3 regions of the Caloramator sp. genome follow, and region 1 is predicted to be linked to each of the others. Evidence: a T-box and tRNA genes for the amino acid it is inferred to sense, from the RefSeq annotation. Region 1 holds a T-box; the other regions hold tRNA genes.
The links. The T-box of region 1 lies ahead of serS (serine--tRNA ligase). A T-box ahead of a tRNA ligase gene usually reads a tRNA of that ligase, here a tRNA-Ser.
Positions count from the first base shown of each region.

Region 2: it has a tRNA-Ser gene. The T-box ahead of serS (serine--tRNA ligase) is inferred to sense a tRNA for this amino acid. The anticodon was not compared.
Region 3: it has a tRNA-Ser gene. The T-box ahead of serS (serine--tRNA ligase) is inferred to sense a tRNA for this amino acid. The anticodon was not compared.

Region 1 is NZ_JAIHAO010000056.1:2,503-9,997, forward strand. It holds tRNA gene JG776_RS11550 (tRNA-Ser) at 1-41, opposite strand, end outside; gene serS (serine--tRNA ligase) at 282-1,565, opposite strand; T-box leader at 1,634-1,832, opposite strand; gene JG776_RS11560 (polysaccharide deacetylase family protein) at 1,883-2,791, opposite strand; gene JG776_RS11565 (hypothetical protein) at 2,853-3,038, shown strand; gene JG776_RS11570 (aminopeptidase) at 3,070-4,188, opposite strand; gene JG776_RS11575 (transcription repressor NadR) at 4,234-4,746, opposite strand; gene JG776_RS11580 (GerMN domain-containing protein) at 4,756-5,520, opposite strand; gene JG776_RS11585 (HAMP domain-containing sensor histidine kinase) at 5,532-6,947, opposite strand; gene JG776_RS11590 (response regulator transcription factor) at 6,925-7,495, opposite strand, start outside.
Region 2 is NZ_JAIHAO010000054.1:94-10,338, forward strand. It holds gene JG776_RS11430 (ADP-ribosylglycohydrolase family protein) at 474-1,277, shown strand; gene JG776_RS11435 (hypothetical protein) at 1,367-1,741, shown strand; gene JG776_RS11440 (YtxH domain-containing protein) at 2,352-2,708, shown strand; gene JG776_RS11445 (DUF948 domain-containing protein) at 2,712-3,092, shown strand; gene JG776_RS11450 (hypothetical protein) at 3,101-3,502, opposite strand; gene tadA (tRNA adenosine(34) deaminase TadA) at 3,628-4,074, shown strand; gene fetB (iron export ABC transporter permease subunit FetB) at 4,372-5,160, opposite strand; gene JG776_RS11465 (ABC transporter ATP-binding protein) at 5,166-5,783, opposite strand; gene JG776_RS11470 (PadR family transcriptional regulator) at 5,788-6,096, opposite strand; tRNA gene JG776_RS11475 (tRNA-Ser) at 6,231-6,320, shown strand; partial or broken gene JG776_RS11480 (S8 family serine peptidase) at 6,560-10,245, shown strand, end outside.
Region 3 is NZ_JAIHAO010000042.1:1,053-15,474, forward strand. It holds gene JG776_RS10530 (MFS transporter) at 1-490, opposite strand, end outside; gene JG776_RS10535 (metallophosphoesterase family protein) at 663-1,373, shown strand; gene JG776_RS10540 (metalloregulator ArsR/SmtB family transcription factor) at 1,455-1,748, shown strand; tRNA gene JG776_RS10545 (tRNA-Ser) at 1,857-1,950, shown strand; RNA gene ffs (signal recognition particle sRNA large type) at 1,954-2,218, shown strand; gene dnaX (DNA polymerase III subunit gamma/tau) at 2,300-3,904, shown strand; gene JG776_RS10560 (YbaB/EbfC family nucleoid-associated protein) at 3,994-4,332, shown strand; gene recR (recombination mediator RecR) at 4,345-4,938, shown strand; gene JG776_RS10570 (acetyltransferase) at 5,563-5,652, shown strand; gene JG776_RS10575 (hypothetical protein) at 5,708-6,004, shown strand; gene JG776_RS10580 (YeiH family protein) at 6,314-7,309, opposite strand; gene JG776_RS10585 (LysR family transcriptional regulator) at 7,458-8,339, shown strand; gene JG776_RS10590 (alpha amylase N-terminal ig-like domain-containing protein) at 8,650-10,542, opposite strand; gene JG776_RS10595 (DUF2508 family protein) at 10,863-11,132, shown strand; gene JG776_RS10600 (pro-sigmaK processing inhibitor BofA family protein) at 11,174-11,446, shown strand; gene JG776_RS10605 (2-oxoacid:acceptor oxidoreductase family protein) at 11,715-12,293, shown strand; gene JG776_RS10610 (4Fe-4S binding protein) at 12,286-12,591, shown strand; gene porA (pyruvate ferredoxin oxidoreductase) at 12,611-13,789, shown strand; gene JG776_RS10620 (thiamine pyrophosphate-dependent enzyme) at 13,801-14,422, shown strand, end outside.

The sequences.
Region 1 (7,495 bases):
TTTTCAAGACCGGTGCCTTAAACCAGCTCGACCACCTCTCCGTATCGGACATTTATTATTATATCAGCGACTTACTTTGTTGTCAACATCTTTTTAATTTTATTTTTAGGTGACATTTCCAAATAATATTGACACATCTTTTTAATTTTATTTTTTTGTTTTTGTCTTAATTGCCCATCAACAATATTTATTATATAATCACCTTTCATTTTATGCAATGATAAATATATAGCATAAATGTATAGGAGTAGCCCTTTTAGTTGCTACTCCTATTTTTATAATTACTTTGTTATTCTTTCTATTCCACCCATATATGGTCTTAAAACTTCTGGTATGATTACTGAGCCATCTTCTTGTTGATAGTTTTCAAGTATTGCTGCAACAGTTCTTCCTACTGCAACACCTGAACCATTTAGTGTATGCACAAATCTTGGCTTATCTTTTGCATCCTTCTTGAATCTTATATTTGCACGTCTTGCTTGGAAATCTTCAAAGTTTGAACAGCTTGAAATTTCAACATATCTTCCGTAACTTGGCATCCAAACTTCTATATCATATTTCTTTGCTGCCGTAAATCCTAAGTCACCTGAACAAATTAGAACAACTCTATATGGTAATCCAAGAAGTTGTAATACTTCCTCTGCATCACGAGTTAGTTTTTCTAACTCTTCATAAGAATTGTCTGGATCTGCAAATTTAACAAGCTCTACTTTATTAAATTGATGTTGTCTTATTAATCCTCTTGTGTCACGTCCTGCTGAACCAGCTTCTGAACGGAAGCAAGCAGAATATGCAACGTGCTTTATTGGTAATTTGCTTCCATCTAATATTTCATCCATATACATATTAGTTACAGGAACCTCTGCTGTTGGAATTAGGAAGTAGTCATCATTTGTCACCTTAAATGCATCCTCTTCAAACTTTGGAAGTTGTCCTGTTCCTGTCATACTCTTTCTGTTTACCATAAATGGAGGGAATATTTCTGTATATCCGTGTTTATCTATATGTGTATCTAAGAAGAAGTTTATTACTGCTCTTTCAAGTCTTGCACCAAGTCCCTTATAGAAGGTAAATCTTGCTCCTGTTACCTTCCCTGCTCTTTCAAAATCTAATATATCAAGCTCTGTTCCTATATCCCAATGAGCCTTTGCTTCAAAATCAAATTGTCTTACATCTCCCCATTTTCTAATTTCAACGTTGTCTGCATCAGTTTCTCCCTTTGGAACATCCTTATGTGGAACATTTGGTATTCTTAGAAGTAGATAGTTTATTTCTTCTTCTACCTTACTAAGTTCTGCGTCATATTCCTTAATTTTATCTGATAGTTCCTTCATTTCCTTTAATAGTTCATCTGCATTTTGGCCTGCCTTTTTAAGCTTTGCTATTTCTTGTGAATCTGTGTTTCTCTTATTCTTTAAAACTTCAACTTCAGATAGAATGCTTCTTCTTCTTTCATCAAGCTCAACAACCTTGTCAATCATTTCAAGGTCAAAGGCCTCACCCCTAATCTTCATTGCTTCTTTTATAGCCTCGTGTTCAACTCTTATTCTTTTTAGATCTAACATTTTAAATCCTCCTTTTCTATATTAATCTACTTAAATTTTTTTACAAAAATAAAGACCCTTCATCCCTATAAAGGGACGAAAGGTCATACCTTCCGCGTTGCCACCCTAATTGGCTAAAAGCCCACCTTAAAACCTTTAACGGAGGTTACCGTTTTGCTCATCGCAAACCCTCAGGGATGGATTCAATAAGATAAAGTACTGACTCGCACCAACCGTCAGCTCTCTTAAACTTTAAACTTATTTACTATTTCCCGTCATCAGTTTATTTTAATATATATTATAACACCATTTCAAAAAATTACAACATCAATTTATTATTACCATAGTAAGAGAAGCATTTCAAATTTGTGAAGTTTATTAAACCTGGGCATTAATATTCTTCTTACTGCCATTATATTTACATTCCCCATATTTATACCATAGTTGTAACTTGCAAAGGCTATTTGAAAACCTGACTTTTTAACTATATGTTGAATAGATTTATTTAAATCTCCTCCTCCATAGGGATAGCAAAAAGAAAGAGGCTTTACTCCTAAATTTTTTTCTATATCTTCAAAGCTCAATTCAATTTCCTTCTCTACTGTATCTAAATCCACCTTAGATAGATTAATATGATTTCTTGTGTGTCCTCCAAAGGCTATACCATTTAAATACATTTCCTTTACCATATCCCAAGTTAAATATTCATCTTCTCCCATTTTACCCGTTGCTAAAAATATTGTTGCAGTAAAACCGTATTTTTTTAGTATTGGATAGGCATTTTCGTAGTTGTCTCTCCATCCATCATCAAAGGTTATTAATATGGGTTTTTTAGGTAATTTAATTTTAATACCGCTATAATAATCAAGTAGTTCCTTTTCTGTAATTGTTTGATATCCTCTCTTTTTTAAATATTTCATCTGTTTTTCAAACTGTTTTACCGATACTGTTGGAACCTTTGCATCATAAACCTCATCATTAACCCTATGGTAGGTTAAAACCGGTATTGGTTTTTTAGGATTTTTATAGGTAAACCCAGTTAAAAAGGTCATAAAAAACAAGAGTGCAAAGGCGGTACAAAATACTTTACTCTTTTTTATTCTCATATTTAACTTATATCTTAATCCCCTAACCCCTAACAAAAGTAAATATACAAATATTGTTAGTTTTAATATATTAAAACATACAAACCCCAAAGAAGACATTATAGCAAGAAATATAATACACATAAACATATCTAATTTCATTTTCATCCCCCCTGTTTAAAAAAATTAAACTTGGCAATAATTATAATGGGGAGGGGTTAAGATGAGTGAAATAGATATTTTAAGTCAAATAGCAGATTTAAAGGAAGTAGATTATAAAAATACTCTAATGGTTGTTGGGTTAATTGAGCTTCTTATTGAAAAGGGCTTAATAAATAAATCCCAACTTATAAAAAAGATAAAAACGTTAGATAAAATAGCAGATATTGAGACAGATGATATTATATAATATGACCCATGCATCAGCATGGGTCATATTTTTATATAATAAATTTTCCATCCTTATAAATTAGTTCTCCATCTGCATATATCTCTCCACCATCTCTCATATCACAGAGCATATCCCAATGAATTGCAGATGAATTTTTAGAACCTGCCTCTGGAAATCCTCTACCTATTGCAAGATGAACAGTTCCACCAATCTTTTCGTCAAACAGCATATTCTTTGTAAATTTCTTTATTCCATAGTTTGTTCCAACAGCAACTTCTCCTAAGAATTTTGCTCCTTCATCTGTATCTAAAAGTTCAAGTAGTAGTTCTTCTCCCTTTGCTGCTGTTGCTTCAACAACTTTACCCTTTTCAAATTTAAGTCTTATATCTTCAATTTCACGACCTGCGTATATTCCTGGGAATGAAAATCTTATATATCCCTCAACACTGTCTTCTATTGGGCTTGTAAAGACTTCTCCATCTGGGAAGTTTTCATTACCACAACAGTTTATCCATTTTCTTCCTTCAACACTCATCCTTATATCAGTATCCTTTGATACTATTCTTATTTCCTTTTTAGTATCAAGTATTCTACATATTCTTTCTTGTTGTTCTCTTACTTCCTGCCACTTTTCAATAGGATTTTCTAAGTCTATGTAGCCTGCACCATAAACAAAATCTTCATATTCCTCAAGTGACATACTTGCTTCCTGTGCATCTGCTTGAGTTGGAAATTGTGTTCCGCACCATTTTAATTCTTTACTTGCCATTCTTCTTTCAAATATATCAATTAGCTGTCTTCTTCCTCTTGATCTTAACTTCATCTTTGATGCATCTATATTTGTTAACATTCTTGTATTTTTCTCGCCCCATATAGTTAATATCGCATCAACTGTTTCAAAGGCTGTTTTTGCTGACTCTGGTATGTACATTATCTGCTCATCATTTCCGTGTTTTAACATAATCTCTGTTAACTCTTCGATTCCTAAATCGACTTGAGGATAAACACCCATTTTTACAGCTTCTCTATATACTTCCTTTATTAAAGGTATAGTTGCTTGCCCACCCTGTATTAAAAGTTTGTCTCCTGCCTTTAAATTCAATGAATACTTTAAAAGAACCTGTGCTAATTTTGTTACTCTATTATCCACTTTTCCCCCACCTTTCATATTAATCAATAAAATTTTAACATAATTTTAGTTTATTTGTAAATATTATTCAATTAGAAATCCTTTTTCCTTTAGAGCCTTTGTTATTCTTTCCATATCTTTTTCACTATCTGCTTCTATCGTATGAATGTGAACACCCTCTGTTAAGTTAGATAAAGGTTTTGCTTTGCTCTCCCTAAGCCTATTAATGAACATTTCTACATCATATATAGACCTTAGCATTAGTTTTCCTGTTATTTCACCATATATTTTGTGTTCTATGGTCACATCTAAAACCCTTCCACCTAATGAGACTATAGTCCTAAGCTCATCTTCTATTTGATTTTCATTGTGTTTTACAGCTATAATTTTCTTAATAAATTGATTGTTGTTAACCATTAAAACATAACCCTGTGGTGTTGCTATTATATCGTGTCCTTCTGCTCTTAAAAGAGCTATATCCTGTACAATAACTTGTCTACTTACGTTGTATAGTTTAGAGAGCTCTCCTCCCTTTAAAGGTGAGGAGGCTTTTTTTAAATGGCTAAGTATTGCTTCTCTTCTTTCTTCTCCTCTCATATTCTCCTCCTACAAATTAGTTTGTGAGGTTAACCAATCAACCAACCATACTCCATCAATATTTACACATTTAAATTGTAAATTTACATCTCCCTCAGGTGTAAAAAATGTAACCTTTACTTTGGCTATGTTACCTTCTATATTATATTCACCAACTCTAAACTCTTGATTTGTAAAACCTAAACTGTATACCTCCATCATCTCTTTGTAATAGTCATCATAGCTTTTCCTAAAATTATTTGTTGCCTCATCTGACATCAAAAGATATGCAGAAAAAAAATCGCCTTCTTTTTCAAAATCCATCTGCTTTTTTAAAACCTGTGAAGGATTTAAGTTCTTATCTCTTTTTAAGACACTTCTATTTCTGTTATAGGTATATTCTCCTTTGTTTGTTCGAATAACTACCTTTTCCACCATTGGAACTTCTGTTATGGTATTTACTATTGAATACAGTGCTAAGTTGCTATCCTTATACATATCTCCAATTTCACGGTTTAATCTAATATATACTATTCCGGATTCCTTTTTTATTGATTTAAGTTTTATGTTATTATCTATAAACCCTCCCTTTTTTAGGTGGTCTATTATATAACTTGCACAAGTCTCCTCAAGGGAACCCTTAAACTTTGTCACAACCTCCACAGGTCTTAAATAATTGTCCTCACCTATTTCATATACAACTATTCTAACATCGTATGTTTGTACTTCCCTTTGCCTGCATCCATAGATAAAAAATGAGAGTGTGAAAAGAAGGAATATAAAATATTTTTTCATATAAAACACTCCTATCCCTTAAATTCATAAGGAATTGATATTATAAATTCTGTTCCTTCCCCCACCCTACTTTTTACTTCTATCGTTCCATTATGCTTTTTAATAATTTCATTAACAATTGAAAGCCCAAGTCCACTTCCACCAGTTTTTCTATCCCTTGTTTTATCTACTCTATAAAATCTTTCGAATATCTTAGGTATGTCCTCCTCTGGTATTCCAACTCCGTGATCCTTTATATGTATTATTGCTCCTCTGCTGTCCTTTTCAACCCAAAAGTCAACTCTACCATATTCAAAGGAATATTTTACCGCATTTTCTACTACATTATACAATGCCCTAAATATATTATCTCTATTTGCCTCAATTTCTACACTCTGACCATCATAAAATATTTCTACATTTTTAGTTTTTGCAATATACCCTACCCTTTTTACAACTTGAAGACATACGTCGTTTAAGTCAAACTTTTCAACCTTAACTCCAAAACTTCCTTCCAATTTAGTAAGTTCCAAGAGATTATTTACTATATTACTTAATCTATCTATCTCAGAATGTATATCCTGAAGAAACTCCATTGCCATATCTTTATTTGCCAATTCACTTGATATCAAAGATTCCACAAGCACATTTATGCTGGCAAGAGGGGATTTAAGTTCGTGAGATGCATCCGCAACGAATTGTCTACGCTCACTATCTATTGTAGTTATTTTCTCATTCATTTCATTAAAGGCCATACATAGCCTTGCAATCTCATCGTTTTCAATAACTTCAACCCTCTGTTTTAAATTTCCTTCTGCCATATTCTCTATTGCATCAATAACGCTATATATTGGTTTTGTAGCATAGGTGGATATAAAATAACCTATTAATGTAACTATAGCAAGTATAAATAGAGAAATTGTAAACAATCTCTTTTCTATAACTATAATCTTATTGTATATATCATCTATAGGGGTTAAAAACCAAACTACTCCCTTTACTTTATCTCCAATCAATATTGGAGTTGCAACACTTAAATAGCTATTCTTTAAAAAACCCCTTAATTTAGATGTTTTTACACCTGAAAAGGCCCTTTTAACCTCTCTATTTTGATAATATTTACCAATAAGCTCATTTTTAGAATCTGCCTTTACGATGTATTTATCATCTATCACTAATATCCTTGAATTTGATTGATTAGATATAGTTTCTACTGCAATGTCAAAAAGAGGCGTTTTATTCAAATCCGCCTCATAAGCCAAATCAGCAATTGTTCTCTGATATAGATATATATTGCCTTTTCTTTCAGTAATATACTCCTTTCTGATTGCTAAGAAAACAAATATATTTACTAAAAGTAAACCTACTGTTAGTATTGCTACATAGGATAATGATAATTTTAGTTTAACAGAATTTTTAATTAAATCATCCTTTATAATAGTAACCAACTCCCCACTTAGTTAATACATATTGTGGGTTACTAGGATCCTTTTCTATCTTTTCTCTCAATCGTCTTATATGTACATCAACTGTTCTTGAGTCTCCATAGTAATCATAACCCCAAATAATTTCAAGTAAAGTATCTCTGCTATATATTTTCCCTGGATTTGTAACAAGTAAGAATAAAATATCAAATTCCTTTGAAGTTAAGTCAACTGGTTTACCTGCTATATTAACTTTTCTTGAAGGAACGTCAATCATTATATCTCCAGATTTTATTATATCTCCTTTATTTGCTACTATGTCATAGGTCCTTCTAAGTAAAGCCTTTATTCTTGCACGTAGCTCTAATATATTAAATGGCTTTGTTAGATAATCGTCTGCTCCGTATTCAAATCCAAGAACCTTATCTTCATCTTCGCCCTTTGCTGTTAGCATTATTACTGGAACTGAGGATCTCTCCCTTATTTTCTTAAGCAATGTTAAACCATCAACCTTAGGAAGCATTATATCAAGAATTATGAGGTTATAAATATTTTCACTAATTTTTCTTAAT
Region 2 (10,245 bases), on a different contig from region 1:
AGAACCGAAAATTAATGGAATTAAAGATAAAAGATTATTATTTTAAGTTGTAGAAGATAGTTTGATCAAGAAATTAAATTATTATTAATAAAAAATATAAGTTTAGAATATAAACAATATAAACTGTTTATAATTCAATAAAGTGAGTAGCAAAATAATTTAATTATAGAGTTAAAGAACTTATTAAGGTACTACCACGCAATTAAAAGACTAATAAACATATATAATTTATAAAGACAATATAGAACAGCTAAAGCGGAGTATTAAAGTTAATATGAATTAAAATATGAGGCAGCAAATGCCTCATTTTGCTTTTTGATAGAAATTTTTATAGAGAAAATCAATAGTACATATTTCAAAAAACTATAACAAAAAGTATTACTAAAAGCACTTAAAAATTTTAAACTGTTTGATGATTAATAGTAATAGTGATATTATAAAATTAAAAGAAAATTGTGAAAAAGGTGATTATGATGATTGGAGCTATTATAGGTGATATTGTTGGTTCAGTATATGAATGGAATCCAATAAAAACAGAAGATTTCGAGTTATTTTCTTACAATTCAAGATTTACAGATGATACTGTATTAACAATGGCAATATTTGAGGCGTTGGATGAAATAGAGAGCAAAAACATAAAGAATGAAAAAGAAAAGAAAATTATATATGCGATGATGTTAAAGGAATATGCATTAAAATATCCAGACGCAGGATATGGAGGAAGTTTTAGAAGATGGATTGCATCAAATTCATATGAACCATATGGAAGTTTTGGAAATGGTTCGGCGATGAGAGTTAGTCCTGTGGCATACTTTTTTGATAGCGAAGAAGAAATATTAAATGAAGCGAGAATAACAGCAGAGGTGACACATAATCATGTAGAAGGTGTTAAAGGTGCACAGGCTACAGCTATAGCAATTTATTTTGCAAGAAAAGGAAAAGACAAGGAGTTTATAAAAAATTACATAGAAGAAAAGTTTGGATATAATCTGAGTAGAAAATTAGATGAAATAAGGCCTACATATAAATTTGATGTAACCTGTCAAGGATCGGTTCCGGAATCAATAATAGCATTTTTAGAATCAAAAAGCTTTGAAGATTCAATAAGAAAAGCAGTATCATTAGGTGGTGATAGCGATACAATGGCATGTATTTCTGGTGCAATAGCGGAAGCATATTATAAAGATATACCAGAAGAGATTATAAATAAAGCAAAAGAAAAGTTGCCTAAGGATTTAGTTGATGAGTTAAATAAGATGATTGATAAAGTTAAATAAATGAATCAATATTTTTATATTGTTTTAGTAATAATTAGATTTTAACGTATGTTAATAATTATTAAATATGGAAGTGTAGGTGTATTTAAATGACAAAGAAAAAAGAAAATGTTAATAATAAAAAATCAATGAAAAAGTCAAATGACGATATAGATAATAAAATAGAGCTTATAAGAGATTTTATTTTGAAAAAAAATATAACCCAATTTGATCTTATTGATGTAGTTGAAGATCTATTTTTAACATCATATTATTCTATAATAGAAACAGCCGAAGGAGAGGCTTTAGCTGATAAAAAGGTAGATTTGATTTATGATTTAGCTGTTGATGTAGCTGCTGCAATATATGAAACTGCTATTGATAGAATACCAAAAATTAATGAATATGAGCTTATAGTTACATCAGTAATTGCTACGGGCTTAATTACAAGGACAATAACAGAAAATAAAGAATATATAAAATAACAATAAAAAGGTTAAAAAAGTAATTAATAATTGTTATTAATGTATATACAATTTGTGAATAAATAACCTATTTGGCCCTTTATATATAAGGGGTTTTTTGAAATTTTTATAAAATTAGATTTGTCAAGTAATAGAGGTAGATAAATATTTTATACATTCCATGTATAAAACTTAATTTAGCAGCTAAAAAATGAATTTTTTAGGGATTGAAAAATGACCTATAGAGCTTAGATTTTTCAAAGACTAAAAAAGGGTGCTGTAGAAATGAATATGACCTGTTTATAGGGGCTTTTATGCCAATAAAAAGACGAGGTAATTATATGTTTGTTATTTTTAGAATATGTTTAGCATTATATTTAGCCAGAAGGGTTTATGAAAATACAGAAAGAGCATAAATTGTGTGAGGAAAGTTAAAGAGGACAGCAATTTTTGTAGCTTTTGTGGCGAACCTATTAAAAAAGTTGATAAAATGGAAGAAAATGAGTCTTATAATTTGTCTGAAACTGTTATAATGAAAGGGCTTTATAATAGAGTAAAAAGTCCTTTATTTGTCGAAATAGTTTACTTTTTTATACTTTGTGGTATAATATGACAAAAGGAGGTTGATACTATGAAAAGGTTTGACATTGATTTAAGAGGAGAAAAGAGAGCAAAAAAGAGTTTAAGAAAAGGTCTTGCAGCGGGTGTAGCTATAGGTGCGGCACTTGGAGCAATCTCAGGTATATTATTTGCACCAAAGTCAGGTAAAGAAACAAGAGAGGATTTAAAGGAGGGTGCAAAGGAGGCTTTAGATAAGGCAAAGGAAGTTGCAGAAAACGTAAAGTCAAAGGTTGTTAAGACAAGTTGCTGCTGTGAAGGAGAAGAATGTTTAGAGGATTTTGACTGCTGCTGTGAAGATGATATGGGCTGCTGCTGTGGAGAAGGTGAAGATTGCTGCAATGATGAAGAGGAAAAAGAGGGAGAATAATATATGGGTAGTTTAACTTTAACTATAACTTTAAGTGATATACTTGCAGTAGTTGGTATAGTTGCAGTAATTTTTATTACATATTATATAGTTACTACTTTAAAGAAGTTAGGCTTAATGGCAGACAAGATTAACAGCATATTAGATACAAATAAAAACAATATAGATAACACATTAAATACCCTACCTAAGCTTGTTGATAATGTGAATAAAATTGCAGCAAGTATAGAATCAAAGGGTGATGAGGTAGGAGATATTGTATCAAGTGTAAATGAGGTTGCAGCGACTGTGGATGATATAGTATCAGCAGTTTCTGATGTTGTTGATGTGTTTTCACAGTTCAGGAGCCTTTTTTCTAAAAAGAAGTTTAAAATAAAGCGATAAGCATAGGCTTATCGCTTTATTTTGTAGAGAGTGTCAAACTTTATTTGATTTGGATATTTGCTAATAAATTCATTGAAGTTAATTGTTAATTCTTCAAATTTAGATAAAAAGGATTCAAAGTCTTTATTTTCTTCAAGTAGAGGTTCAACATCATCCTTTTCGCTATCTATAATTATAAAATCAAAGTCGCCTTCAATATTTTTAAGTACGTCCTTTACATTGTCAATTAATCTATGGGGACTTACTGCAATATCGCAGGCACAGTGACCATTACTTATATGATATAAATTTTTATCCTTAATTTCAACTAAATAAGATAAATTTTGTACATAAAGGCTGCTCTGTTCGTTTCTTTCTATAACCTTTTCATTGATAGTATTTTTTGTTTCGGCAAAAATAAAATAACACATAAAATCACCCCTTTTGTTTTATTAATTATATATTACCAGAAAATAATTATTAAAGTAAAGTAATTGGCGTTATAATTGTATTTATTTTATTATAAACATAATTTATAATATCTTTGGGTGATGTTATGGAGTATTTTATGAATGAGGCTATTAAGGAAGCAAAAAAATGCCTATATTTAGATGAGGTGCCGGTTGGTGCTGTGATTGTTAAGGATGGAAAAATAATAGGAAGAGGACATAATTTAAGGGAAACTTTAAAAGATGCAACAGCCCACGCTGAGATAATTGCAATAAAGGAAGCCTGTAAAGCATTAGGTGGATGGAGGCTTATTGACTGTGAAATATATGTAACTTTAGAGCCCTGTGTTATGTGTGCTGGGGCACTTGTAAATAGCAGAATAAAAAGGCTGGTTTTTGGAGCCTATGATAAAAGGTTTGGTGCCTGTGGAACCCTTTATAATATTGCATGTGATGAGAGATTAAATCATAGGATAGAGGTTATAGGGGGAGTGCTTTCTAAGGAATGTGCAGACCTTTTAAGCAATTTTTTTAAAAAAAAGAGACGATTATAGTACTTCTTTCAGATTGTTGACAAACCTAATTGTTAGCTAAAGTATGAAAAAGCCCCATGAAAGGATTTTAATAGGCTCTTTCATGAACTTTAGCAATTCTTGATTTTCGACTTTAAAAAAGTCCGTAATTTGGCACAGGATGTGCCGAGCCGAGCGGCCATCAGGACGATGGCATAGCGAGGGTAGGACTTTTTTAAACAAAGAAAAGCTTAGAATTGCTTAGTGAAATGAACGAATGCCCAAGAAATCCTTAATGGGCTAATCAATATATAACTTTTTCAATAGCTTGAGAGAGAATTATAGTTCCTCTCTTTTAATTTGCATTCTATTATTAAAGAAGGTTTTATATCCTAACAATAGGAATATGATTACACTTATTGATACACTACCTAAAATACCAAGCATAATAGCAATTTGATATTCTATTGCAACTAAGGGCGAAGAACCTGATAGTATTTGTCCTGTCATCATACCAGGTAAGAATACTATTCCCATTCCAACCATAGAGTTTATAGTAGGTAGTATTGCAGAATCGAAGGCATTATCTAATATTGGTTTGCAGGCATCCTTAGGAGATGCACCGAGCATTAGTGAACATTCAATTACATCAATTTGATTTTTAAATCCATCAATTAATTTGTTTATTCCAAGGCTTATTCCTGTCATAGAATTGCCTATTATCATACCAGCAAGAGGAATAAAGTATTGAGGATTATACCAAGGTTTAATGTTTATGACTATTAAAATGAAATAAAATAGTGTAAATAATGTTCCAACTATCATAGAAAAAATAACTACTTTTTTAAGTTCATAAGAAAGTTTAGTTTTAGAACGTTTTATTATGTTTTGTATTGCAAAAATCTCCATAATTGATATTACAAGGAGGGTTATAAAAGGATTTGGATTTTTAAATATATATGTTAGAATATATCCTGTTAAAATTAGTTGTAGAGTCATTCGAGTAGTAGATATTATTATTTCCTTTTCTCTATTTAAGCCTCTCCTTTTAACTATTAAAAGAAGAATTAGTATAAACAGATAGGCAGACAATACCTGCATTATTGATAATTTTACAGCTCCATTCAAATAAATCATCTCCTTTTATTTATTTCAATTATATGGTCTGAGTATTTTTTTGCTATTTCGTTAGAGTGGGTTACCATAATAAGAGTCTTATTATTTTTCTTTACATATTCTACTACATAATTAATGACTAAATCCTCTGTATTTTCATCAAGGGCAGATGTTGGCTCATCTAAAAGTATAACTTCAGGGTTCATTATAAGTACCCTAATTAAGCAAACCCTTTGTTTTTCTCCGCCAGATAAATTTTCAGCAGGTTCATTTAGGTTTTTATTTACATTAAATTTTTCTAAAAGATTTTCTATCTCTTTAATATCATAGATTTCAGACTTAGAAAATTTTTTGCCTATTAAAATATTATCCAATATACTTCCCTTATATATAATGGGAGTTTGTGGAAGCATAACTACTCTTCTTCTTAAATCAATTGGGTTGTACTGGTTTAGTTCTTTTCCGTTATAATAGATTTCTCCTTCATCAGGGCTTATTATGTTATTTAGCATTTTAAGTAGAGTTGTTTTACCACTACCGCTTTCCCCTACTATGCTTGTGACGGCGTTTTTATTTATATTAAGGTGGTCAATATAGAGTATATTTTTGTATTTGAGATTTTTTATTTCAAACATAGTTTTATCCTCCTATTTCATTAATAAGTTCTAAAGCCTTTTCTTTTGCTTTTATAAGCACATCTTCACCCTCTTTAGTAATAGAGTAGTATTTTCTGATTTTTCCGTTTACGTTTTGTTCCTCTACAGATAGAAGTCCCTCTTTACAGAGGGTGTGAAGAATAGGGTATAATGTTCCAGGGCTTATATCATATCCGTGGTGTTTAAGTTCCTCTATCATCCAAGAACCATAAAAGGGTTTCTTTTTTGCGTGGTGAAGTATGTGTATTTCGATAAAGCCAAGGAAAAGTTTGCGTAATATTTTGCTATCCATTAATAAACACTCCTATCTAAATTCGTTATCGAAAATCGATAATAAAATTATATCATTATTGAAAAAACAATACAAGTTAACTAAATATAAAATGTTGACATTAAAAAATAATACATATATCATATTACTTAGATGGAGAGATGGCAGAGTGGTCTAATGCACACGACTCGAAATCGTGCGTACGGGCAACCGTACCGTGGGTTCAAATCCCACTCTCTCCGCCAAAATTTAATATTTATTAAAATTATTTTTTAAATATGTAAATAATAGGACGACAAAATTGTCGTTCTATTATTTTTTTTGTAGATGTTAAATCAATGTAATACATAATTGGTATAATTTGCGAACGATTATATATACTCATCGCTTTAAAAATATAGTATAAATACAATAAAGGAAAAAATGAAAAAGGAGGGATGAATTATTTTTATTCAATTAAAAAAATAAATAAAGGGGGATCGATATGAAGATGAAGAAATTTATTAGCTTCACGCTGTCTGTTGCTCTTTTGTTTTCAAGTTTAATGCCTATGACGAAGGCAGCTGAAAACAGACGTGCAAATCAAGAAAATTTGGTACAAAAGTTCAAACTGCAAAAGTATCTTAAAAACTTTAAGGAAGTTGATGCAAGAAGAGCATTAATCCAAAAGTTTGGTAACGTATCAATAGTTGATGACAATTTTGACAATATGAAACCAGAACCAAAAGAAGATGACAATGTAAGGATAATAGTTGAATTTGACAATCCAACTGCATTGGATTTGGCAAATTCAAAGAATGTAAGTTTAAAAAATAATAAACAGTTGATTGATGATGTAAAGGTTAATCAGACAAAACTTATATATCAAATTAGTAAGTTTGGTAAAGTTAGACATACTTATCAAAGCGTTTTAAATGGTGTTAGTTTAACTGTTAAGTATAGAGACATAGATGCAATTAGAAAGATTAAGGGAGTAAAAAAGGTAACAGTTGTTAACAAATATTATCTTGATATGTCAACAGCTGTTAATATTACAAACTCACCAACTGTTTGGAATGAACTTGGATTTAAGGGTGAGGGTACTGTTGCTTCAATAGTTGATACAGGAATAGATTATACACACAAGGATATGAAGCTAACAGATCCATCAAAGGCAAAGCTAAATAAAAACTCAATAACAGAAGGACCAGGTAAGTTCTTTACAGATAAGGTTCCATACGGATATAACTATGCAGATATGAATACAGACATAATTGACAAATCAGGTAGTATGCATGGAATGCATGTTGCTGGTATAGTTGCTGCAAATGGTGAAATTAAAGGTGTAGCACCAGAGGCTCAAGTTCTTGCATTAAAGGTTTTCTCAAATGATCCAGCAAATGCTGGTGCCTTTACTGATGATATTGCAGCAGCAATTGATGATTCTGTAAAACACGGTGCAGATGTAATAAATATGAGTTTAGGTTCATCAGCAGGATTTGTAATGCCTGATGACCCAGAGCAAAGAGCAATAAAAAATGCAACAGATGCAGGGGTTGTGGTTGTTGTTTCAGCAGGTAATTCATATTACTCAACATATCCATATGTATCATATGCACAAGACCCAGATACATCTATAGTAGGTTCACCTGGTTTATTCCCAGATACTATACAAGTTGCATCATCAGAGAATACACATTTAAGACTTCCAGCTTTAACATATGTATTAGGTAATGAAACAGGTGATATGGGTTATACTATATCAGAAATTGATCCAGTTGGAGTATTAAAGGGAGAATATGAACTTGTTTATTGTAACTTAGGATTGCCTCAAGATTTTGAAGGAAAAGATTTAACAGGAAAGATTGCTTTAATAAAAAGAGGGGCTATAACTTTTGTAGAAAAGAAGCTAAATGCACAAGCAGCAGGTGCGGTTGGTGTAATTGTATTTAACAGAGATGGAGATAATTCATATATTAATATGGCGACAGACCCATCAGTTAAAATTCCTGCTGTTTTTATAAACAATGCAGATGGAGTAAAGCTATTAAACAACATAGAAAATGGTGTTAAGGTTAAATTCCAAGGAAAGCAGGCAGTTGCTCCAAATTCAAACGCTGATAAAATGTCAGATTTTTCATCTTGGGGACCAACACCAGATTTGAATTTTAAACCAGATTTAACAGCACCAGGAGGACAAATCTATTCAACTGTAAATGCAAATAAGTATGAGACAATGAGTGGTACATCAATGGCAGCACCTCATACATCAGGAGCTGTTGCACTTGTTGTTCAATACCTAAAATCAAAGAATATGGGATTAACTCCAAGGGAATTTGTTGAACTTGCAAAGAGATTATTAACAAATACTGCAGAGCCAATGATAGATAAAGCGGTAGGATTACCATATCTAACAAGAAAACAGGGTGCAGGATTAATTAAGGTAGATAAAGCAATAAGGACAAATGTTACAGTAAGTACTGAAGGTGGAAGAGCTGTTGCAGCACTTAAGGAAGTATCAAATCAGACAACATTTAAGTTAAAATTAACTAACTTTGGTCAAGAAACTTATACATTCAACTTAGTAGATAAATATGGTGTCTTAACTACTTATCAAAGAAATGGTTTATTATATCCAAATGCTATGAAACTTACAGGTGCATCAATTTCATTTAGTGAAAATGAAGTTACAGTTGCACCAAATGAAACAAAAGAGGTAACAGTAACTTTAAATGTACCTGAAAGTGCACCAAGTAATATATTTGTTGAAGGTTTTATTAGTTTAATAGAAAAGGATAGCAAAAATCCAGAATTAGTAATGCCATATATGGGATTCTATGGAGAATGGGATAAAGTAAGAATTTTTGATGCACCAATGTGGGATGAAAATTCATATTATGCCCAAACAACATTAGTAGACTCAATTGGATTCTATTTAGGAGTTGACGGATATAATGAAGAATATGGTATGCCAATTATAAATCCAAAATATATTGCAATTTCACCAAATGGAGACTCTATGTTTGATGGAGTAATGCCTCTTGTTTCTTTCTTAAGAAATGCAAAGGAATTTAAGATTGAGGTATTAGACTCCAATAAGAATGTTTTAAGAACTATTTCTTATGATAAGAACATTAGGAAAAATAGAGTAAGTGAAGAATTCCCAGCTAAGTACAATTTTGATTGGGTATGGGATGGAATGCTCTATGATGAGGAAAAGGATGAATACTTTGTAGCACCTGAAGGACAGTACTTTATAAGACTTTTAGGAAAAGTTGATTTTGAAGGTGCAGAATGGACAGAACTTACAATGCCTGTAAAGGTTGACTTAACACAACCTGAAGTTGAAGTTTTATCAGGAGATAAACCAACAGGCTTAAATAAATATGACTTGGAGTTTGAAGGCAATGACAATTTAGGAATAATGTACTACTTAGTTGCTGTAAATGAAAATTATGACAATATAATAGAATTTAAACCAACAGATGAACTTAAATTATCTGTTGACCTTGAAAACGGATTAAATGTAATTGAAATAGTGGCAGTTGATTATGCAGGTAATTTCCAAATTAAGAGAGTAGAGGTGGATAATTCACTAATTAAATTCAATGTTGATAGAGTATATTATACAAATCAAAATGATGTATCAATTGAGTATACATTTGATGACTCTATTAGATATTTTGTAGATGACGTTAAGGTATTCTTTGATGGAGAAGAGGTAGAGGATAATAATAAGCTTGAATTTAAAGAATTAACTGAGGGAGAGCACAATTTAATAGTTAGAGCATATGCATATAATTCGCTTATAACAGAAGGCGAAGTAAAGATAGTAGTAGATACTACAATGCCAACAATAACTCCAGGATACAGTGGTTCAATGTTTGATAGTAGAGAAGTATGGCTTTCAGGTGAAGTAAGCGAAATGGTAAAGAGCCTAAAGATTAATGGGCAAGAAGTACCTGTAGAACCTTGGTATGTGTTTGATGGAGTATCAGATGAAGCAAGATTAGTTTATATGTATTTTACAGAAGTAAACTTTGAAAAGGATGGAGTAAATAGGATATATGTTGAGGTAGAAGATTTAGCAGGTAATAAGAATAGCTTTGCGTATAAGGTATTTGTTGATACAACTGCTCCAGTAATTGAATTTGAAGGAATCAATGATGGTAAAGTAAAGGTTTCTAAGGA
Region 3 (14,422 bases), on a different contig from region 1:
ATGTTCCTGTAAGTGTTAAGGCAAAAGTAAATACAAGAGGGCCAATTAGTGCTCCAAGCTGGTCAACTGCCTCTAATATACCAAATCCAAAACCAGTTCCTACGTGCTTTGTTGCGTGGGATAGCATTGAACTTTTCCCAGGGCTTCTAATTGCTTTACCAAGTCTTTCACATAGTACAAATATTGCGGCAACCTTCCAAGTATTAGAAAAACCTAAAAGTGGAACTGATAGTAAAAGGGTATAGCCAAGAATAGTAATAGGCCAATCCATTCCTGTCTTGTCAACAAAGTATCCTGAAATCAATCTAAAGGTATAACCTAAAAATTCACCAAGTCCTGTAATAAATCCTATAATAGTTGCGGTGGCACCCAATGATGCAAGATATGTACCATATACGCTTCTTGCACCTTCATAGGTAACATCACCTAAGGCACTTATAATACCAAATAGAATAATAAATTCTACAGCTATTTTTTTCTTGTCCTTCAATTTTATCTCCCCCCTTTAATATGATAGAAATATTATAATATTTTATACTTATTAGTACAATAGTTTATGGAAATAATATATGTTATCTAAGAAATTTTTAACACTAAATTAACTTTACAGGCAACATATTTATACATTATTATATAATTAAATAATATTAAGAGGTGATAATATGAGAATAGCAGTTATATCTGACATTCACAGCAACATATATGCTCTTGAGAAGGTTTTAGAGGATATAGAAAGAAGAGATGTTGATTTGACAGTATGTTTAGGAGATCTTGTAGGTTATGGGACTCATCCAAACGAAGTAATTGAACTTATCAGAAAGAAAAATATATTAACTATTATGGGTAACTACGATGATGCAGTTGGATTTGAGAGAATGGTTTGTGGATGTGATTATCCAAACCCTAAGGATGCTGAAAACGCAGGAATATCACTTGGTTGGACAGTAGAAAACACAACTGAGGAAAATAAGAGATTTTTAAGAGCACTTCCAAAGGAGGCTGTTTTAACTTTTGGTGAAAGAACATTTATATTTGTTCATGGAAGTCCAAGAAAGATAAATGAATATCTAAAGGAAAATTCAAAGGAAGCAGAAGAGGTTATGGGAGAAATAAGCCACGATATTTTAGTTTGTGGACATACACATGTGCCATATTTTAAAAGATACTACAACAAAATGTTGATAAATTCAGGTAGTGTAGGCAAACCTAAAAATGGAAGACCAGATGCAAATTATATAATTATAGATGCAGATGATGAGCTTAAGGTTGAAATAATGTATGTACCATACGACTATGAAAGGGCTGCACAGGATATGGAGGAGGTAGGAATGCCAGAGAGCTTCATAAATAATATAAGAACTGGAAGGGCATAAATGCCCTTTTTTACTTATGTCTTGCATATATTTGTTTAGAGAATTATAATATTATTAACTACAGAATAAGGGGTGTTAAAGGTGACACAGGAGGAAATGATTGTTAAAATATTTAAGGCATTAGGACATCCAATAAGATATAAAATAGTAAAGTTTTTGATAGATGGGCCAGAATGTGTATGTAAGCTTAATGAAAATATAGAGTTTAGCCAATCAAATCTTTCACAACATTTAAGAATATTAAAGGATGCTGGTGTGGTTAAGGGAGAGAAGGTTGGGCTTAATATTCACTATAGTTTAGCATCTGAAGAAATAAAGGAGTTATTTGAAGTTGCTGAAAAGGTTGTTGAATCAAAATTAAAGCATTTAAGATAAGTTAACAAAAGGTTCCTGTAACCTTTTGTTAACTTATTACAAATATTTCTGACAAATCTCACCTTGACATAACTTAATAAAATATATATAATGTAATAGTCAGCACATGGAGAGATGGCTGAGCTGGTCGAAGGCGCGCGACTGGAAATCGCGTATACGGATAAAACCCGTATCGGGGGTTCGAATCCCCCTCTCTCCGCCATGACCGTGCTAGACGGGGAGGTAGCGGTGCCCTGTAACCTGCAATCCGCTATAGCAGGGTTGAATTCCTTACCTAGGTGTAAGTATGTAGGGACTGACCTGGGTAAGTGGTGTTGAAGATTGGGTCCTGCGCAACGGAAATTCATGAACCCCGCCAGGTCCGGAAGGAAGCAACGGTAAGTGAACACTTTCGTGTGCCGCGGGTAAGCCTGATTGGAGCTTACTGCCCAGGTAACGCTTGTAGGCTTACATCGAAGTAAGGTGCACGGTCTTAAAAATAGCCTTAAGGGCTTTTTTTTATACTTTTTTAAATTACTATAATTGGTTATAATTATTTAAGGGGTGATATTATGTACAAAGCCCTTTATAGAGAGTTTAGACCACAAAACTTCAGCCAAGTTGTAGGGCAGGAACATATAGTAAGAACACTTAAAAATCAAATATTGCAAAATAAAATTCCTCACGCATATCTATTCTGCGGAACTCGTGGAACAGGAAAAACGTCAACGGCAAAAATATTATCGAAGGCTGTAAACTGTCTAAATTTAGTTGATGCAGAACCTTGTAATGAATGCGAGATGTGTAGGGAAATAAATGCAGGAACATTAATAGATGTTTTTGAGATAGACGCTGCATCAAACAACAGAGTTGAAAATGTAAGGGAACTTATTGAGGATGTAAAATATCCACCTCATAGAGCAAGATATAAGGTATATATAATAGATGAGGTACATATGCTTTCCCAAAGTGCCTTCAATGCACTTTTGAAGACTTTAGAAGAGCCACCTAAGCACGTTATTTTTATACTTGCAACAACGGACCCTCAAAAGGTACCCCCTACTATACTTTCAAGATGTCAAAGGTTTGACTTTAAGAGAATCACAACAAAGGATATGGTTTCAAGATTAAGAAGTGTCGTTCAGCAAGTAGGAGCACTTTGTGATGACGACACGCTTGAACTTATATCTCGTGTTTCAGATGGAGCAATGCGTGATGCACTTTCTATTTTAGATCAGGCAATTGCAATGTCTGATGGTAAAGTTGAATACCAAAGAGTTTCTGAAATGCTTGGGCTTACATCCAATGAACATATTTTTAATCTTGTTGATTTTATGATAGATAGAAATATAGAGGGTGCAATAAGGACAATTGACGAGGTTATATTAAGTGGTAAGGATGTAGTTCAGTTTATTAAAGATATGACAAGGCATTTTAGAAACCTGCTTCTTGCAAAGGTTAGTAAAAATCCTGAAGAAATACTTGATTTGAGTAAGGAAACTATAAACAGATTGGTTGAGCAGTCGAGGAAGCTAAGAAGTGAGGAAATAATGAGGGCAGTTAACCTATTTGTTGAGGCAGAAAACTCGACAAAGATTACAAATCAATGGAGAATACTTCTTGAGATGACTGTAATTAGATATTGTAAAAGAGAGTATGATATTTCCGTTGAAACTATTATGTCAAGGCTAAATACATTAGAGGAAAAGATAAGGGAAGGAAGCTTTATCGTACAAAGTAGAGAGCCAAAGATACAAACACAAAAATCAAAGCCTAATGTAGCTAAAAGGATAGAAGAGCAACCAATCAAAAAGGAAATGGCTTTATCAGAACTTCCTGTACTTGATGTATCTATAAATGAAGTTAGAGCAAGCTGGCACGATGTATTAAACTTACTTAAGGCAAATAAAAAGATGATAATATATGCATATCTTGAGCCTGGGGATGTTGTAGAAACAAAGGGCAATAAGATAGTTGTAGGATTTGATAAAAAGTATTCCTTTAGTAAAGATAACCTTGAAAAGGCAGAAAATAAAAAGGTAGTTGAAGAATATTTCTCAAAGGTTTTAAAGAAGGATGTTAAATTTGAATTTAGAATATTAGGAGACCCTATGGAGGATGAAATAGATAGGGTAAAGAGTGTTTTAGGTGAGGATTTAGTTGAAATAGTAGAGTAGTTTGTGATTGAATTTACAGAAACTAACTGGTACAATAAGAAGGTAAAATGAATATAATAAAATGATAGTGAATTAAGGGAGGTTTTTATATGTTTAAAGGTGGAATGCCCCCAATGGGTGGAAATATGAACAATCTACTAAAGCAGGCACAAAAACTTCAAAAGCAAATAGAAGAAATGAGAGCAAAGCTTGAACAAGAAACTGTTGAAGCAACTGTTGGTGGTGGAAAGGTTAAGGCAGTTGCAAATGGAAAGAAGGAAATAGTAGATATTGTTATTGATAGAGAAGTAGTTGATCCAGATGATGTTGAAATGCTTCAAGATCTTGTTTTAGCAGCAGTAAATGAAGCTTTAAAGAAGGCAGAAGAAATGATGGCAAATGAAATGGGTAAACTTACAGGTGGACTAAATATGCCTGGTCTTTTCTAAGGAGTGAGTTGATTGTTTTATCCTATAAAGGTTGCAAAATTAATTGAAGAACTTTCAAAGCTTCCGGGTGTTGGAACAAAGACAGCCCAGAGGCTTGCTTTTTATATTATAAATATGGATAAAAGAGATGTGGAATCTCTTGCTGATGCTATAATTGAAGCAAAGGAAACGATTAAATATTGTTCTGTTTGTGGTAATTTAACTGATACAGATCCTTGTGTAATTTGTTCAAATACTGCAAGGGATAGGAGTACGATTTGTGTTGTTCAGGAGCCTAAGGATGTTATTGCAATGGAGAGAACAAAGGAATACAAAGGTTTATATCACGTTCTTCACGGTGCAATTTCTCCAATGCTTGGTATTGGACCCGATGATATTAAAATAAAAGAGCTTTTATCAAGAATGAATGAAGAGGTAAAAGAGGTTATTATTGCAACAAACCCAAATGTTGAGGGAGAGGCTACAGCAATGTATATAGCAAGGCTTATAAAACCTCTTGGTATAAAGGTTTCAAGAATAGCCCACGGAATTCCAGTAGGCGGGGACATAGAATATGCAGATGAGGTAACGCTTCTAAAAGCCCTTGAAGGCAGAAGAGAAATATAAGTGCCACCAGAAATTGTGTATTCCTCAAAAAATTCCTTCAATTCCAATTAAACTCCTTCAAAAGAAAATAAAGTCGTTCAAAAAGGAAGAGTAAATTTAAGGCTCTTCCTTTTAGTATAATTTTAGGATTTCAGGAAAATAGGAGAATAGGGTGTTAGGGTATTGAGTTTTTTAGGGTTTAAGTTATATAGGATTATAGTTGATAAAGAGGATTGATTTAGAATTAGAAATGAGGGAAATAAAGGATTAATAAAATAGGGATTTGATAGAGAAAAAATAAGATTAAATATCAGAAAAAGATATACCCCCTATTTTACTAAAATCTTATTCCCCTATAAATCCTATAACCCTAAAAAACTAATCCCCTACCCCCTAAATTTTGAACAACTTTATTTTCCTTTTCGATATATTTATTTGGAAAATAAAGGATAAAAATTGGAAATTTTTTTAAAAATTTTGAAGGAGTTTTTTGCTGGTATTATATGGGAGGCAGATTTTTCAAGGGTTTTAAAGGGGTGGTTTTGAAGGAGTTTTTTTGACGATAACAAGTGAAATGTGACATTATCCAAAATTTACAATCATTTCGCTTGGGTGTATTTTTAATAAAAAATAAGGGGGAGTATTTTGGATTATCTAATAAGGCCAATAAGACTTGAAGATGCTGAGGATGTAAATGAAATAAGGAGAATGGATGGGGTTAGGGAAACGATATAAAAAGTGCTTATGTTTAAAAACTAATAATTAGTGGTTTCAAAATGGGAGGGGAAAAATGAAAAATTATATAAAAACATTAATCTATGCAGCATTATCATTTGGATTTTTTATGAGTATATTTTTCTCGCTTATGTTTTTGTCACCATTGAAAGGTATTATTCAAGGAGTATTGGCAGGAATTTCATTTGGGATACTTATTGGCATTTTTATGTTTTTCCAAAGCAAAAAATTTAAAAAGATTGGATTAGAGATAACAAATGGCAAAGAAATAATTTATGATGGACCTGCAAATCATTTTATCAAAAATGAAGCAGCTGGAGGATGGCTATTTTTAACTAAAGATGAACTGTGATATTTCAATCACATAAGTTTAATTTTAATCCGCATAAATTAATAATTCCATAAAAAGAAATAAAGGAATTAAAAATAATATCAGTTTCTATAATTAAAAAAGGATTAAAGGTTATAACTATAGATGGTGGAGAAGAAGTTTTTGTTGTTAATAATGTGAATGAGTGGATTAAGTTGATTAAGTAAATAAAAAACTGAATAGATATATATATTAAAAATTAGGTTTAGTATAAATAAAGAGAAAGGATTTTTTAACCTTTCTCTTTTTCTCTTTGTTTAATGTTGTTTGATATGGATTTTAAATTAATTATTATAAAGTTTGAACTATTATACTTGAGACTGCAACTGAAAACCAAACAATTAGGCCTAATAAGAGAGGTTTTATACCTGTTTGAAGTATTTTTTTAAAGTCTGTTGAAAGCCCAATTGCAGAAAGTGCCATAACAATCATAAATTTACCTATTGTGTTTATATATGAAATTATATCTTTTGGAAATAATCCAATTGTATTTAAAATAGAAGCTACTAAAAACCAAATTATAAACCAAGGAAATATTTTCTTAAAGCTATAATTTACCCCCAGATTTTGTTTTGATTCTTTTTTCTTTTGTATTGAAGTTATGATTGCAAAGATTAAGGAAATAGGGATAATCATTGTTGTTCTTGTTAGTTTAACAATTGTAGCATAGGCACCTGCAGCGTTGCTGTATATGTATCCTGCTGCTACAACAGATGATGTATCGTTTATTGCAGTTCCTGCCCAAAGTCCAAACGACTTATCATCAAATCCGAGAATATGACCAAGTGGAGGGAAAATAAGTACGGCTATTATATTAAATAAAAATATTGTAGATATTGAGTATGCAACTTCCATTTCATCAGCTTCAATTATTGGAGATATTGCAGCAATTGCAGAACCTCCACATATTGCAGTTCCAACGCCTATAAGTGATTTTAATTTATATGGTATATTAAGAAGCTTTCCAAAGACAAATGCAGTAATAAAGGCTACTGAAAGAGTAATGAAAGTAACAGATAATGATTCAATACCTGTTTCATAAATTTGTTTTATGTTTAAACTTGCACCAAGAACAATGATTGCCCATTGAAGAATTTTTTTAGAAGTAAATTTTATTCCTTCTTGAGAATCTTTTGGTTTTCCTATTGTATTATTTATAAGTATACCTAAAACTATCCCAAACACAGGCCCACCTATTACAGGGAATATTTTACCAAGTTTATAGGCTATAATAGATAAAATTAGAGATAGAAGAATTCCTTGATAATTTTTTCTAATCCATTCCATAATGTCATCTCCTTTTGCAAAAGTTTTAACAAATATAATATTAATGCCACATATCTGTATAAACAATAAATGATTTATTATAAAACTATAACAATATGTTATAATAATTATGTATTTTTATGCTAAATGTTTGGGGATGGTAGGTTTGATGGATGCAAAGTTGGTTTCGTTTATTGCCCTTGCAAAATTTAAAAATTATACAAATGCAGCTGAATATCTTAATTTATCTCAACCTGCTGTATCTAATCATATTAAGTTACTTGAGGAATATTATGGTACTAAACTTTTTAAGAAAGTAGGAAGAAATATAGAATTAACTGAAGAAGGTAAAATATTATTTAAATATGCACAGGATATAGACGTGTTATATAGAAAAGCATTGGATGAGATTAAAAATAAATCGGGAATACATAGAACATATAAAGTAGGGGCAAGTATGACAATTGGGGGTTATGTATTGCCCAAGATATTAGCAGAATATCAAAAGCAAAATCCCAATATTAGAATTTTACTTGAGGTGTATAATACAGAAGATATAGAAGATAAGTTGTTAAAGAGGAAATTAGATTTTGCTGTTGTTGAGGGGCCTTTTGATAAACAAAAATTTTGTTATAGCAAATTTAAAGATGATGAGCTGGTATTAGCTGTTTCTCCAGAACATTATTTTGCAAATAAAAAAGAGGTAGATATAAAAGATATTATAAAGGGCAATTTAATATTAAGAGAAAAGGGTTCTGGTACAAGAAAGATATTTGAACAAATTGTTTTAGGAGCAGGGTATGATATTAAAGATATAAATATCTATATGGAGATAGGTAATATCAATGCAATAATATCATTGGTTGAGGCTAACTTAGGTTATACAATAATATCGCGAGAGGCTATAAAAAAAGAGCTTAAGATTGGAACTTTAAAAGAGGTTCCAATTAAAGATATACGTATATATAGGGAGTTTAACTTTATATATTTAGATGAGGCTAAGGATAGTTTTATATATGATTTTATGGATTTTTGTATAAAAAATGTATAAGGAAGGCATAAAACCTTCCTTTACTCATCTTGTAGTAATGTTTTTATTATATTTACTGCTGTATCTTCATCTCCCATTTTAAACCATATATAGTATTTACACATTTTACATTGAGGTTGATTTTTGCCCTTGCAGGTGTTTTAAATTAATTCTATTGCCTCAAAGCATTTAGGTTTATCATTCATAAATATTACCCCCATAAACCTATATTTACATTAATGTTATCGTATTATTTTGCATAAACTATATCTTCTCTTCAGGATTTGTAATAATAAATTTGTGGGGCAATATTGTGTTTTGCAAAGGTATCTTAGGGCTTTAAAGTTATTTCATATAAATAGGCTTTATTGGCACTAACTTTTAAATTTACAATACCATCTTTACATATATAAGCATTTTTTTCATTAAATACTTCATTTATACTACTCTTATCAGTTATTCCAATGAGTCTTCCGTTTATAGGAATCTCTTTATCTGCATTTTCCATTGATACAACAGTTATAAATGCCTTTTCGTTATTAAATCTTGCAAAGGCAATAATTGAACCTTCTGCATAAAGAATTTTAAACCCGCCGTTTTTTAAGACATCTTCTTTGGTTCTAAGGTGAGCTAATTTTTTATATAGGTTGTAGTGATTTTTATTCCACTTGTCTTCTTCCCAAGGCATACAGTATCTACAGCCTTCACCATAACGCAGATCTCCTTCAATTCCAACCTCATCACCATAATAGATAGATGGAACTCCAGGGAAAGTAAATAACATAACAACAGCACAACGGTATGTTTCAAAATCTATATGTGGCATTATATGAAGTCTATGTACATCGTGGCTGTCTAATAGGTTAAACTGATTCATCTTAACTTGATATGGAAGTTGTGCAAGATGCTGACTAAGTTGCTTTGCAAGTTTTACAGCGTCTTTGTGCTTGCTTTTTAAAGGTATATGGGTTCTTGTTAGATAAACATCTATATCACCAATAAAATCTCTAACAGGTCTTTGGAATCCATAATAATTCATAGCAGCATCCCATTTATCTCCCTGCAGATACTTTGAAGTATCTGCCCAATGTTCTGCCAATAGATACATATTTGATTTTGCTGCCTTTAAATGTTGTCTTAGTTCAATCCAAACTTCATTAGATACATCTATTTCATCTTTTCTTGCCATATTGTTTGCAACATCAAGTCTCCAACCATCTATATTGTATGGAGGTTTTAACCAAGTTTGAAGAACAGAATGAGGCTTTCTATATATAATGTCTCTTAATTTCTGAGAACGGTAGTCTAAACTTGGGAGAGTGTCTACCCCCATCCACCTAAAATAGTCTCCATTTTCATCAAAATAATAGTATTCTCTTTCTTCAGCGTTTTTATCATTATATGCACCAGTTGATTTATCAAAAAATCCTTCTTTATTAAACCATCTATGCCCTGAACCAGTATGATTTACAGATATATCAAGTATAATTTTCATATCGTTTTTATGAAGTTCATCAACTAATTCCTTTAGTGCCTCATTTCCACCAAAGTGCGGGTCGACTTGAAAATAATCTATACAGTCGTATTTATGGTGAGAAGGTGCCCAAAATATTGGATTAATGTAAACTGCATTGACACCCAACTCCTTTAAATAAGGAATTTTTTGTTTTATTCCTTCTAAATCGCCACCATAAAAATCTAAACAGTGTCCTTCGCTATATTCTACAGGTTTTTTGCCCCAAGGTTGTTTTGAAGTAGGATGCCCATCTAAAAAATATTCTTCATCTTGTACATCATTATCTGGATTTCCGTTATAAAAACGGTCAGGGAATATTTGATAAAAAACACAATCTCTTACCCATTCAAGGTTTTCATAATCTGCAATTATCTTAAAATCATAGTGTTCGTTTGGGTCGTAGTTTGTAACCTCAAGCTGATTATAATAATACACATCATCATCAGTTGCAATCATAAAACGATAATTAATTGTTTTTTCACTTATTTTTAAATCTGTGCTGTAGTAGGCAAATATATCATCTTCGTTTTCTCTTTTCATTTCTATCATATGATGTTCTCCATTTGGGAGGTATCTTAAAAATATAGCTTTAATAGGTGCATCTTTGAAAACCCTAAGTTTAACTTTAATTGTTTCGCCTAATCTTGGATTAGGATTGCTTAAAAAATTCTTTGAGCCATCAGAATAGATGCCTTGTTTCCAATCCATCTTTTTCTCTCCTTTTTATTATACTTAAACGTTTAAGAAAATTATAGCATAAAATCATATTATATATAAAGTAAAAGTATAACAACACAATACTAAATTCTATATTATTGTTCGTATAATGAACAATAAAAAAGTATATTACAAAATGATGGCGTATAGGGAATAATAAGATATGGAGTAGTAAGTTTTTAAGGCTGTAGATGTTTTTAGTACAATATTATGCTTATACTACATAAAAATAATTTTATACCTTAGTTTTTTGTATAAACTCTCCTTAACTTGTCAATAATGTAGATGTAAAATACGGAGGAGGGGTTAAAATGGATGGACATGTTTCAACCATCGATTTATTAGAAAAAGCAATAAGGGTTATAAGTTCTCCAAAGGTTCAAGAAAATAAGGAATTGTTGGAGGTAAAAAGTGAAATAGAAAGGGTTATTTCAGAAATAAAAAGTGCACAGGAAACCTTTATGTATTCAACTGACCCAGATATGATAGATTATGCAATATATAAAGAAAAGGCCGAATTTGCAAGATTAAGTTATCTATTCAAAGTGGCAAAAAGAATTAATAATATAGTTAACTATTAAGGCATATAAATATAACAAACAAACTTCATAGGAGGAGTTATATGCCTTTACAAGTTGATGTTAATGTAATCGTATATGTATTAATTATATTTCTATTATTTTTATTTGTTATGGCATTGAAGGAAAAATCATTAATAGTTATTAAATTTATTTTAAAAACAGCAATAGGTGGCATTATAATTTTTGCAGCAAATATAATAGGACAAAAATTTAACATAACAATTCCTCTTAATATATTTACAGCTTTTTGTGCTGGAGTGCTTGGAATACCTGGTATAGGTCTTATAGTTCTTTTAGAATGGGCTATCTTTTAATTAAAGGACAAGGTTGACTTGTTCTTTTATTTTGCCATCAAAACGTTAATAAATTAACAAATTTTTAGATAAGTCGAATTTTTTAGGTAAGTTTATTGACAGGATTTTTTTAGTCTGTTACAATTTTAATTGACAGGCTGTTGTATTGAAAACCCTTGTATTATAAGGCATTTATGTGCTGTTATAGTACAAGGAGTACAAATTATGCTATAACAGGCTTGTTCAGAATTTTCTGTTATATAAAAGAGTGTGAAGGGAGGATAATTTAATGTCAAAGCTAGTTGAAATTCGTTGGCATGGTCGTGGTGGCCAAGGGGCAAAGACAGCTTCACTATTACTTGCAGAAGTAGCTTTTAATACTGGAAAGTATATTCAAGGTTTCCCAGAATACGGCCCAGAAAGAATGGGTGCACCAATAACTGCATACAACAGAATAAGTGATGAGCCAATATCAATACATAGTAACATTTATGAACCAGATTATGTAGTTGTTGTTGATGAAACACTAATTAAGTCTGTACCAGTTACAGCAGGACTTAAGAAGGATGGTGCAGTGATTGTTAATACTGCAAAGTCACCAGAAGAAATTAAGAAGGAATTAAACTACGATGGTAGAGTATACACAATAGATGCAAGAAAGATTTCAGAAGAAACTCTTGGAGCATATTTCCCAAATACTCCAATGCTTGCTGCTGTTGTTAAGATAACAGGAGTAATTCCAGTTGAAACTTTCTTAAATGACATTGAAGCTTCATTTAAGCATAAGTTTGCTAATAAACCTCACGTTGTTCCAAAGAATATGGAAGCTGTTAAGAGAGCACTTGAGGAGGTGAAGGGAAATGAATAAAGAAAGAAAGGTTAACATAACAAATGAAACAACTTGGAGAGAAACTACACCAGGTGGAGTAATTTTAGATGCAGGTAATGCAGAAGATTTCAAGACTGGTGACTGGAGAGCAATGAGACCAGTTTGGTATGAAGATAAATGTAAGCACTGTCTACTTTGCTGGGTTGTTTGTCCAGACAACTCAATAAAGGTTGAAAATGGTAAGCTTGTAGGATTCGATTTTGACCACTGTAAGGGATGCGGAGTTTGTACAAAACAATGTAAGTTCGGTGCCCTTGACTTTGTACCAGAAGAATAATGAGGGGAGGAATTAGGCAATGGCAAAGAGAGTATCATTAAGTGGTAATGAAGCAGTTGCATTTGGTATGAAACAAATTAATCCAGATGTTGTTGCTGCTTTCCCTATAACACCATCTACAGAAGTTCCACAATATTTCTCACAATTTGTGGCAAATGGTGAGGTTACAACTGAGTTTGTACCAGTTGAATCAGAACATAGTGCAATGTCAGCATGTATAGGTGCTGCGGCTGCAGGTGGTAGAGTTATTACAGCTACTGCATCAGCAGGTCTTGCACTTATGTGGGAAGTATTATATGTTGCAGCATCAATGAGAACACCAATGGTTCTTGCAGTCACAAATAGAGCACTTTCAGGACCAATTAACATACATAACGACCACTCAGACTCAATGGGTGCAAGAGATTCAGGTTGGATACAACTTTATGGTGAAAATGCTCAAGAAGCATACGACAATCTAATGCAAGCAGTAAGAATAGGAGAACATCCTGATGTACAACTTCCAGTTATGGTTTGTTATGACGGATTTATAACAAGCCACGCTGTTGAAAATCTTGAAATGCTTGATGATGCAGATGTTAAGGCATTTGTTGGAGAAGAAAGAAAGGCTCCATTTGCATTAATAGGTCAAGATCCTGTATCAATGGGACCACTTGATTTACCAAATCACTATTTTGAACATAAGAGACAACAAGCAGAAGCAATGAAGAATGCTAAGAAGGTAATTCTTGAAGTTGCTGCTGAATATGAAAAATTAACAGGAAGAAAGTATGGTTTCTTTGAAGAATACAAGATGGAAGATGCAGAAGCTGCTTTAGTTCTAATTAACTCATCAGCAGGTACTGCAAAGACAGTTGTAGATGCTCTAAGAGCTCAAGGTAAGAAGGTTGGTTTAATAAAGGTTAGAGTATTTAGACCATTCCCAGCTGAAGAAATAGCTGAAGCTCTAAAGAATGTTAAGGCTGTTGCAATAATGGATAAGGTTGACGGTTTCAATGCAGCAGGCGGCCCATTATTCAATGAAGTAGTAAGTGCTATGTACGGAAGAGCAGATGGAAAGATAGTACAAAACTACATCTATGGTCTTGGTGGAAGAGACGTTACAACATATAACTTTGAAGAAGTTTTCAGCAACCTATTTAATGCTATTGAAACTGGCAAGTATGAAGTTTATAACTACATTGGTGTAAGAGAATAGGAGGTGCCATCATGCCAAATTTAAAGGAACTTTCAGCAAAGAAGGTTAGATTAACTGGTGGACATAGAATGTGTGCAGGTTGCGGTGCCCCAATGGTAGTAAATTGGATACTTAAGGCACTTAAGGATGATGAAAAGGCAGTAATTGCAAATGCTACAGGATGTCTTGAAGTTTCAACTTGTCTATATCCATATACAGCTTGGAAGGATTCTTGGATACACACAGCTTTTGAAAATGCAGCTGCAACAGGAAGTGGTGCAGAAGCTTGCTATAGAGCATTCCAAAGAAAGGGTAAAGTTAACGATACATATAAGTTCATAGCATTCGGTGGAGATGGTGGAACTTATGATATCGGTCTTCAATCACTATCAGGTGCTATGGAAAGAGGACATGACTTATTATATGTATGCTATGACAATGGTGCATACATGAACACAGGTATTCAAAGATCATCAGCTACTCCATTTGGTGCAGATACAACAACTTCACCAGCTGGGAAGGTAGTTCCAGGTAAGCAACAATTTAGAAAAGACTTAACTGAAATAATGGTAGGACATCATATACCATATGTTGCTCAAACTGTTCCAGTAATTCCAGGAACTAAATATATGTTTGACCTATACAACAAAGCAG